2 regions of the Bradyrhizobium lablabi genome follow, and region 1 is predicted to be linked to the other one. Evidence: predicted binding sites of a transcription regulator. Region 1 holds the regulator's gene; the other holds the start of a gene.
The links. The regulator PhoB, encoded in region 1, activates phosphate uptake and scavenging genes when phosphate is short. The targets are predictions, from matches to a motif close to TGTCATNNANCTGTCAT.
Positions count from the first base shown of each region.

Region 2: the regulator PhoB is predicted to act here: its motif matches at 2,932-2,948, upstream of phnF (phosphonate metabolism transcriptional regulator PhnF).

Region 1 is NZ_LT670844.1:4,820,086-4,825,277, forward strand. It holds gene pstB (phosphate ABC transporter ATP-binding protein PstB) at 1-528, shown strand, start outside; gene phoU (phosphate signaling complex protein PhoU) at 539-1,255, shown strand; gene phoB (phosphate regulon transcriptional regulator PhoB) at 1,433-2,137, shown strand; gene B5526_RS22410 (GcrA family cell cycle regulator) at 2,361-2,870, opposite strand; gene B5526_RS22415 (aspartate aminotransferase family protein) at 3,317-4,528, shown strand; gene argF (ornithine carbamoyltransferase) at 4,525-5,192, shown strand, end outside.
Region 2 is NZ_LT670844.1:719,934-725,125, reverse strand. It holds gene phnD (phosphonate ABC transporter substrate-binding protein) at 1-355, shown strand, start outside; gene phnE (phosphonate ABC transporter, permease protein PhnE) at 423-1,307, shown strand; gene phnE (phosphonate ABC transporter, permease protein PhnE) at 1,304-2,152, shown strand; gene phnF (phosphonate metabolism transcriptional regulator PhnF) at 2,160-2,888, opposite strand; gene phnG (phosphonate C-P lyase system protein PhnG) at 3,009-3,479, shown strand; gene phnH (phosphonate C-P lyase system protein PhnH) at 3,483-4,091, shown strand; gene B5526_RS03440 (carbon-phosphorus lyase complex subunit PhnI) at 4,095-5,192, shown strand, end outside.

The sequences.
Region 1 (5,192 bases):
AAGCTCGACCTCAATCTGTTGCGCGCCCGCGTCGGCATGGTGTTCCAGAAGCCGACGCCGTTTCCGATGACGATCTATGAGAACATCGCCTTCGGCATCCGCCTCTACGAGAAAATATCAAAATCCGAGATGGATGGCCGGGTCGAAAAGGCGCTGCGCGGCGGCGCTTTGTGGAACGAGGTCAAGGACAAGCTGAACGCCTCGGGCTTAAGCCTGTCCGGCGGCCAGCAGCAGCGGCTTTGCATCGCCCGCACCGTTGCGGTGCGGCCCGAGGTGATCCTGTTCGACGAGCCCTGCTCGGCGCTCGATCCGATCTCGACCGCCAAGGTCGAGGAACTGATCCAGGAACTGGCGGAAGATTACACGATCGCTATCGTCACCCACAACATGCAGCAGGCCGCGCGCGTCTCCGACAAGACCGCGTTCATGTATCTCGGCGAGCTGATCGAGTTCGACGAGACCAACAAGATCTTCACCTCGCCCAGCGATCGACGCACCCAGGACTACATCACCGGCCGGTTCGGCTGAGGAGAGCAATATGGCTTCTGAACATACCGCCAAGGCGTTCGACAGCGACCTGCAGGAATTGACCCGGCTGGTCGCGGAGATGGGCGGACTTGCCGAGCGCATGATCGTCGAATCCGTCGATGCGCTGATCCGCCGCGACGTCGCGCTCGGCCAACGCGTCGTCGCCGCCGACGCCGAAATCGACAACCTGCAGCGGGTGATCGAGGAACGCGCGGTACTGACGATCGCGCGGCGCCAGCCGATGGCGGTCGATTTGCGCGAGATCGTCGGCGCGATGCGGGTCGCGACCGATCTCGAGCGGATCGGCGACCTCGCCAAGAACATGGGCAAGCGGGTCGCCGCGCTGGAGAGCGATTTCCAGCCGCTCAAACTGATCCGCGGGCTCGAGCACATGACCGACCTGGTGCAGTCGCAGGTCAAATCCGTGCTCGACGCCTATGCGGCGCACGATCTGCCCGCGGCGATGTCGGTGTGGAAGGGCGACGAGGAAGTCGACGCCATCTGCACCTCGCTGTTCCGCGAGCTCCTGACCTACATGATGGAAGATCCGCGCAACATCTCGTTCTGCATCCATCTGATGTTCTGCGCCAAGAACATCGAGCGGATCGGCGATCACGCCACCAATATCGCGGAAACCGTGTTCTACATGATCGAGGGTCAGCAGATCCTCGACAAGCGCCCGAAGGGCGACATGACGACCTTTGCCACGACAGTACCTGGAAATTAGAACGCAGCGTTTTCGAGCGAACTAGATCCGGTTCGCGTGAAGAAAACGCGTCAAACCAAGAGTAGCGTTTTCGAGCGAAGTGCATCTGGTTAGCGTGAAGAAAACGCGTCAAACCAAACGAAGCGTTTTTTGAGCACGTGAACAAAACGCGTCAAACAAAAGAGAAGGCTGGGCATAATGAGCGCGCGCATTCTGGTGGTGGAAGACGAGGAAGCTCTGACCACGCTGTTGCGTTACAACCTCGACGCCGAAGGCTATGATGTAGAGACAGTCGGCCGTGGCGACGATGCCGACACCAGGCTGAAGGAACGCGTTCCCGACCTGATCGTGCTCGATTGGATGCTGCCGGGCCTGTCCGGCATCGAATTGTGCCGCCGCTTGCGGGCGCGGCCGGAGACGCGGTCGCTGCCGATCATCATGCTGACCGCGCGCGGGGAGGAAAGCGAACGGGTCCGGGGGCTTGCCACCGGCGCCGACGATTACATCGTCAAGCCGTTTTCGGTGCCGGAATTATTGGCGCGGGTGAAGGGCCTGTTGCGCCGCGCCAGCCCCGAACGGCTCGCCACCGTGTTAAGTTACGGCGACATCGAGCTCGACCGCGAGAAACGCCGCGTCGCCCGCTCGGGCCGGCCGATCGATCTCGGCCCGACCGAGTATCGCCTCCTGGAATTCTTCCTCGAGCATCCGGGGAGGGTGTTCAGCCGCGAGCAATTGCTCGATTCAGTCTGGGGCCGCGACATCTATATCGACGAGCGCACCGTCGACGTGCATATCGGGCGCTTGCGCAAACTGCTCAACCCCGGCCGCGAGCAGGACCCGATCCGCACCGTCCGCGGCGCCGGCTACGCGCTGGATGACCGGTTCGCGAAAGCGGCGGAGTAAGCGGCCTCGCATGCTGTCGCCAGCGGCGACTTCCTTACCTCTCCCCGTTCTTTACGGGGAGAGGTCGAAATTCGCGCGGAGCGGGAATTTCGGGTGAGGGGCGAGGCACGGCGCTTCATTCATCACGAACGTTCGAAGACGACGATAGAGCCCCTCACCCCAACCCTCTCCCCGCAAGGGCGGGGCGAGGGAGCAGACTTAGCGCGTTGTCTGCACGCGCCCTTTACCGCGCCGGCTTCGGCGGCTGGCGGCGGCGGTCGCCTGCCGGCTGATAGGCGATCCGCGAGTGGTGCGCGCAATAGGGCAGGCTCGAGAGCGCCTTGCCGCCGCAGAAGAAGAATTCCGCGCTGGCCGGGTCGCCGATCGGCCAGTGGCAGGTGGCCTCGTTCAATTCCAGCAGCGACAGCCGCTGGCTGATCGGCACCACGTTGTCGAAGGCGATCGGATCGGCCTCGAGCTCGACCTCGAACGCATGCGCCAGCGCCGTGTTGCCGCGCGAGACCGGACGCGCTACCCGCATCATGTGCTGGGCGGGGCGGGCTTTGCGCGGACGCGGCGCCGCCGAGGCGGGGCTCTTGGCGCGGCCGGAAAGCCCCAGCCGGTGCACTTTGCCGATCACGGCATTGCGCGTCACATTTCCAAGCTCGGCGGCAATCTGGCTGGCCGAAAGCCCGGACTCCCAGAGTTTCTTCAGTTGCTCGACGCGATCGTCAGACCAGGTCAATACCGTCATCGCACTCTTTCCTTCGCGTCGCGCCGGCCGATCTTGGGGCAGCGCTGCGGTGCCAATCTGTCAAAAATCCCAGCCGGCAGAATCCCTTAGCCCTCGCCGGGCGCGGAAAGCGCGCCCGAACGTGTACGCCGAACACTTAGGACTTAGGATCAGAACTGCCGCACGAGATGTCGTACCCGACGTCCCAGAAGCTACAATATGGCGTGACTCCGGCGCAAGAGTCCGCGTGGGTGCGTCCACATGTTCCGTCAGCTAAGCATTGCAATGCGCCCTTTCCGCGACACCGGAAGAATACGGGGGCGACCGGTTGACACAGTTCGCCGCGGGCATAGAATGCTTGCCACGTGCCGCCCCGAAAAGGCGGCACGTTTTGTTTTCCGTCTGGCGGTCGATGCGATCGCGCCAATGCGCGCACCGCGGCCGGGCCTAACTTTCAAGTGATTGCCATGACCCAGAGCGCCACGTCGCATCTGCTTCCCGTTTTCGCCAGGGCCGATCTCGGTTTCGAGCGCGGCGAAGGGTGTTGGCTGACCGCCACCAATGGCGAGCGCTATCTCGATTTCACGAGCGGCGTCGCGGTCAACGCGCTCGGCCATTGCCACCCGCATCTGGTCGCAGCACTCCAGGAGCAGGCGACAAAACTCTGGCACATGTCGAACCTGTTCAAGAGCCCGGACGGCGAGCGGCTCGCCGCGCGGCTGTGCGAACAGAGCTTTGCGGATTTCGTGTTCTTCGCCAATTCCGGCGCGGAGGCGATGGAGTGCGCGATCAAGGTCACGCGCAAATTTCACGCCGCCAAAGGCCATCCCGAGCGCTATCGCATCATCACCTTCGACTCAGCGTTTCACGGACGGACGCTGGCGACATTGGCCGCGACCGGCTCGCCGAAATATCTCGAGGGCTTTGGGCCGCCGATGGACGGCTTCGATCAGGTGACGCTCGGCGATCTCGACGCGGTGAAGAAGGCGACCGGTCCGCACACCGCGGGCATCTTGATCGAGCCGCTGCAGGGCGAAGGCGGCGTGCGCGCCGCGCCGCACGCCTTCTTCAAGGCGTTGCGCCAGCTCTGCGACGACAATGGCCTGCTGCTGGTGTTTGACGAGGTACAGACCGGCGTAGGCCGCACCGGCGATCTGTTTGCCTATAAGCGCATCGGCGTAACGCCGGACGTGATGTCATTGGCAAAGGCGCTCGGCGGCGGCTTTCCGATCGGCGCGTGTCTTGCGACCGCGGAAGCCGCCTCCGGCATGACGCCGGGCTCGCACGGCTCGACCTTCGGCGGCAATCCGCTCGCGGTCGCCGCCGCCAATGCGGTGCTCGACGTGATGCTGAAGCCCGGCTTCTTCGATCACGTGCAGAAGATGTCGCTCCTGCTCAAGCAGAAGCTGGCCTCCGTGGTCGACCGCTATCCGGGCGTGCTCAGTGAAGTGCGCGGCGAGGGCCTGTTGATCGGGCTGAAGGCGGTGGTGCCGTCCACCGATCTGGTGGCCGCGCTGCGCGAGCAAAAGCTGCTCACGGTCGGCGCCGGCGAGAACGTGGTGCGGTTCCTGCCGCCCTTGATCGTCACCGAGGCGGAGATCGAGGAATCGGTGGCATGTCTCGAGCACGCCTGCGCCAAATTTGCCGACAGTCGGTTGAAGCAGGCGGCGGGGCAATGAGCAAGGCGCTGCGGCACTTTCTCGATCTCAACGAGATTCCGACCAAGGAATTGCGCAACATGCTCGAGTTAAGCCTCGCCATGAAGGCGAAGCTGAAGGCGCAAAAAAACGGTGGCGCGAAGACCAAGAAGCCGCTCGAAGGCAAGACGCTGGCGATGATCTTCGAAAAGCCCTCGACCCGGACGCGGGTGTCGTTCGACGTCGGCATGCGCCAGCTCGGCGGTGAATCGATCATGCTGACGGGCGCGGAGATGCAGCTCGGCCGCGGCGAGACCATCGCCGACACCGCGCGGGTCTTGTCGCGTTACGTGGATGCCATCATGATCCGCATCCTCAACCATGATGCGCTGTTGGAGCTTGCCGCGCACGCCACCGTGCCCGTCATCAACGGGCTGACGCGGCGTTCGCATCCCTGCCAGGTGATGGCCGACCTGATGACGTTCGAGGAGCATCGCGGGCCGATTACGGGCCGCACCGTGGCGTGGAGCGGCGACGACAACAATGTGCTGGCGTCATGGGCGCACGCCGCGGAGCGCTTCAAGTTCACCCTGAACGTCGCGACCCCGCCGCAGCTTGCGCCGAACAAGGCGATGAAGGACTGGATCAAGGCCACTCAAGCCCCGATCGTGCTCGGCAACGATCCGGAATCCGCCGTCCGCGGCGC
Region 2 (5,192 bases), 3.8 Mb from region 1:
CGACGTTGCCGCCAACTGGTGGAACGCGGAAGACGATTCCAACCTGACGCGGATGCTCGCCAAGAACATGGTGAAGAGCAGCGACGGCACGCCGCTGAAGAAGGAAGATTTCCGCATCATCGTGAAATCGGACCTCATCATCAACTCGCCCTATGCCTATCTCAGCGATTTGCCCGAGGACATGAAGGCCGCGATCAAGCAGGCGTTCCTGGATGCTCCAGAGAAGGATAAGGACGCTTTTAAAAAGCTCTCCGACGGCAAGAATCTGCCGTGGCAGCCGATCGCCAACGAAGATTACAACAAGACCATCGAGCTGATTAAGTTCGTCGACAATCTGCGCAAGAAGGCGTCCTGATTGCAGGACATATGGAACCGGAGCCGGGTCGCGACCCGGCTCTTTTGTTTGTCCGGATCCGGATAACATGACGATCGCAGTATCCATTCTTCCGCGCCAGCAACTCGCGGCGCTCAACGCGGCCTATCGCAAGGCGGTCGCGCGCAAGCGCCTGCGCGTCGCGCTGGGCGCGGCGATATTCTTCGCAGCTCTCGTGGTTGCTTCGTTCGGCGCCGAGGTCAATCTGCGGACCTTCTTCACGCATTTTGGAAATTTTGTCAGCTATTTTGACCGCATTCTTACGCTGGAGGACGGCGCGCGGGTCTGGACCAATCTCACCGAATGGCTCTGGGGTTTTAGAAAATGGTCGCTGCTGCTCGGCGAAACCATCCTGATCAGCTATGTCGGCACGTTGTTCGGCGCCGTGCTCGCCTTTGCGCTGAATTTCCTGGCGGCTGAAAATACCTCGCCTTCGGTCTGGTTGCGCGTCATCGTCAAACGCCTGATGGAATTCTGCCGCACCGTTCCCGATATCGTGTTCGCGCTGATCTTTGTCATCGCGTTCGGTCTCGGCCCAATGGCTGGCGTGCTGGCGATCACCATCCATTCGATCGGTGCGCTCGGCAAGCAATTTGCCGAAATGGTCGAGAACGTCGACATGAAGCCGGTCGAAGGGGTGCGATCCACCGGCGCCAGCTGGATCTCCTGCATGCGGTTCGCGGTGCTGCCGCAGGTGGCGGCGGGGTTTGCCAGCTACACGCTGCTGCGCTTTGAAATCAATGTGCGCGGCGCCTCGGTGATGGGTTTTGTCGGCGCCGGCGGCATCGGGCAGGAGCTCGTGGTTGCTATCAGAAAATTCTATTACTCCGATGTCAGCGCGATCCTCCTGATGATCGTTGTTACGGTCTTCGTCATCGATATCGGCACCGGCTGGATCCGCGGTCGTTTGTTCGGCAAGGACCGCCACGCATGAGCAAATTGCCGGTACCGGATTCCGAAGGCCTTCACGCGCGATATCCTGACGTGTTCGACCGGCCGCTATCGGCGCGGCTGGCGACCCCCTTGATGCTCCTTGCAGCCTTTGGGATTTTCGCCTTCGGTCTCGTTCACCTCGACTTCTCGCCGGCGCGGATGCTGGCGGGGTTGCATCAGCTCGGCTGGATCACGATGATGATGATCCCGCCGGATCCGGGCTCTTCGCTGCCGCTTTATCTGAAAGCGCTCGGCGAAACCCTGTCGATCGCGCTATTGGGCACGACGCTTGCCGCCACCTTCGCGCTGCCGGTCAGCCTGCTGGCGGCAAAGAACATCGTGCCCTCAAATATCTTCCGTTTTCCGATCCGCCGTTTCCTCGATTCGATCCGTGGCGTCGATACGCTGATCTGGGCGCTGGTCTGGATCAACGTCGTCGGCCTTGGACCGTTTGCCGGCGTGCTGGCGATCGCGGTGTCGGATTTCGGCGCGTTCGGAAAATTGTTCTCCGAAGCGATCGAGGGCGCGGACAAGAAGCAGGTCGAGGGCATCCGCGCCTCCGGCGGCAATGCGTTGCACGAAATCCGCTTCGGCCTTTTGCCGCAGGTATTGCCTGTGATCGCGGGGCAGGTGCTCTATTTCATCGAATCGAACACGCGCTCGGCCACCATCATCGGTATTGTCGGCGCCGGCGGCATCGGCCTGCAACTGGCCGAGCAAATCCGCGTGCTCGAGTGGCAGAAGGTGTCGTTCCTGATCCTGATGATCCTGGTCGCGGTCGCGGCCATCGACTGGATCTCGAGCAAGCTCCGCTTTGCGATCATCGGGCGGCGCGCGGTCGTCTGACGCGAGCTTAGGTATTCTCGACCAGGAACTCGACGCGCTCGGCGGCAAAGCGGGAGCGCTTGGTCACGAGCGGCTTGTCGTTGATATCGACGTCGGTGGCGTCGACCACGAGAACGGGACGCCCGAGCGCGAGGTCCAGCCGCGCGGCATCGGTCGCGTCGGCAATCGCCGCGGTGATTCGGGTTGATCCCCGGCGATAGTCGCGGATGCCGTAATGCGCCAGCAGCTTGGTCATCGAGCGCGTGCTGCCGAAGACGCGGCCGGCGTCAGGGAAGCTTTCGGCGGAAAGCCAGGTGGTGCTGGTACAGATCGGCGTACGGTCTGCGAGCCGCAGCGCCTCGATCCGAATCAGCCGCGCTCCGGTTTTCAGTCCAAGTTGCCGCGCCAGTTCGCGCGTCGCGACGTCCTCTGAAGCGTCGATCAGTTGCCCATGGGGTTCGCGGCCACCGGCACCAACGATCTCGGAAAACCGCGTCCGCGAGCGCAGGGGATAAGCGAGCTTGGGCGCTTCCACATAGGTGCCGCTGCCGCGCTCGGCGCGCACCAGGCCGCGCTCGGCGAGCGTCGCCAGTGCGCGGCGCACGGTGTGGCGATTGACGCGATAGGTTTCGGCGATCTCCATCTCGCCCGGCAGCTTTTCGCCGGCGGCAAAGCTGCCATTGGCGATGCCACGCTCGATGCCGTCGGCAACCTGGCGCCACAGCGCCACGCCCGAGGCTGCATCCTGCGTGCTCATGGCGCGGAACGCCCAAGGAGGCACATCGGAAAAATCATGCGTTTGTCACGAAACGGTCACTGGCGTTTCTCCATCAAGTTGTCTAGTATCATAGACAACTTGATTCCGGCAAGGGCCGACATGACCAAAGGCATCGAAAGCGATCAAAATACCAGGCAGGCGCATCGCCAGGCGGCGATGGCGGTGCTGGCGCATTCCGACGCGGCCGAGATTGCCGGGCATCTCGAGACCATCGCGGTACCGCCTTACGAAAATCTTCGCGAGGGCGAGAACGGCCTGGTCATGGTGCGTGGCCGCATCGGCGGCGACGGCGCGCCGTTCAACCTCGGCGAGGCCACAGTTTCGCGCGCGGCCGTGCGGCTTTCGACCGGCGAGGTAGGCTTTGGCTACACGCTCGGCCGCGACCGGCAGAAGGCGCGGATGATCGCGCTGTGCGATGCGATGGTGCAGTCGAACGAATTTGCCGATGCGGTGGAGTCACATGTACTCGCGCCGCTGCGCGCGGCCATGACCGCCGCTCGAAACCGGAAGGCCAAGGAGACCGCGGCGACGCGGGTTGATTTCTACACGCTGGTGCGCGGTGAGGGTTGAGTGATGACCACGGTTGCCGAACTGCCCGCAGGGTTCGCCGACAAGGTCTTGTCGGCGCAAACGACCTTCCGCTCGGTGATGGATGCGATGGCGCGCCCCGGCAGCGTTCGGCGCATCGCGGTCGCCACTGGCGCGCCTCACCCGCTGATGAAGGGCAGCGCGGCAATCGCGCTGACCTTGTTCGATCACGACACGCCGGTCTGGCTCGACCCGCTCATGTCCGAGACCTCGGAGGTGACGAAGTGGCTGAAATTCCACACCGGCGCGCCGGTGATCGCGGATTCCTCGGTCTGCCATTTTGCGCTGATCGGCGACCCCAGCGCGCTTCCCGCGCTCGATCGCTTTGCCTTCGGCGGCAATGAATATCCTGACCGGTCGACCACGCTGATCCTGCAGGTCGAGAGCCTGACGCAAGGCAAGAGCTTCGAATTGCGCGGCCCCGGCATCGACGGCAAGGCCGTGATGCAGGCGACGATCGAGCCCGCCGACCTGTTCGAGCGGCTTGCCATCAACGCCACTCTGTTTCCGCGCGGCATCGACGTCGTGCTGGTCCACGGCGATACCATTATCGCGATACCCCGCACCACGCGGCTTGTCGCGAAGGGAGGCTAGCGCATGTATGTCGCCGTCAAGGGAGGCGAGCGCGCCATCGAGAACGCCCATCGCCTCTTGGCGCATGAGCGGCGCGGCGATCGCGAGGTTCCCGAAGTCTCGCTGGACCAGATTTCCGGACAGCTCAGCCTCGCGGTCGATCGTGTGATGGCCGAAGGCTCGCTCTATGATCGCGAACTGGCAGCGCTTGCGATAAAGCAGGCGCGCGGCGACATGATCGAGGCGATCTTCCTGGTGCGGGCGTTCCGCGCCACCTTGCCGCGGTTCGGCGCCACCGAGCCGGTGGATACCGGCAAGATGGAGTTGCGCCGCCGGATTTCCTCGACATTCAAGGACATTCCGGGCGGCCAGATCCTCGGGCCCACGTTCGATTACACCCATCGGCTGCTCGATCCGCAGCTCTCCGAGGGGTTCGATCCCGAACCGCCCGCGACATCGGACGCATCGGCCGTGGCGACGCCGCGCGTCACCGACATTTTGGGCCGCGACGGCCTGATCGAATCTTCGCCACAGGCGGATGCGGATTCGCCGGTCGGCGATCTCACCCGCGAGCCGCTCAGTTTTCCGGCCGACCGCGATCTGCGGCTGCAGAATCTCGCCCGCGCCGATGAGGGGTTCTTGCTCGCGCTCGGCTACTCGTCGCAGCGCGGCTATGGCCGCAACCATCCGTTCGCCGGCGAAATTCGCCTCGGCGAAGTCGAGGTGGAATTTTTCGCCGAAGACGTCGGTTTTGCGGTGCCGCTCGGTCCGATCACCTTGACCGAGTGCCAGATGGTCAATCAGTTCAAGGGCTCGGCGACGGAAGCACCGTGCTTTACCCGCGGCTATGGTCTCGCCTTCGGGCAGAGCGAGCGCAAGACCATGTCGATGGCGCTGGTGGATCGGGCGCTCCGCGCCCGCGAACTCGGGGACGAGACGATCGCGCCCGCCCAGGACGAGGAATTCGTAATGTCGCATTCCGACAATGTGCAGGCGACCGGCTTTGTCGAGCATCTGAAACTGCCGCATTATGTCGACTTTCAGTCGGAGCTTGGTTTGCTACGAAAACTCCGCAAGGAGTTTGCCGAAGCGGAAGCGTCGCCGCCCCTTCAGGAGGCCGCC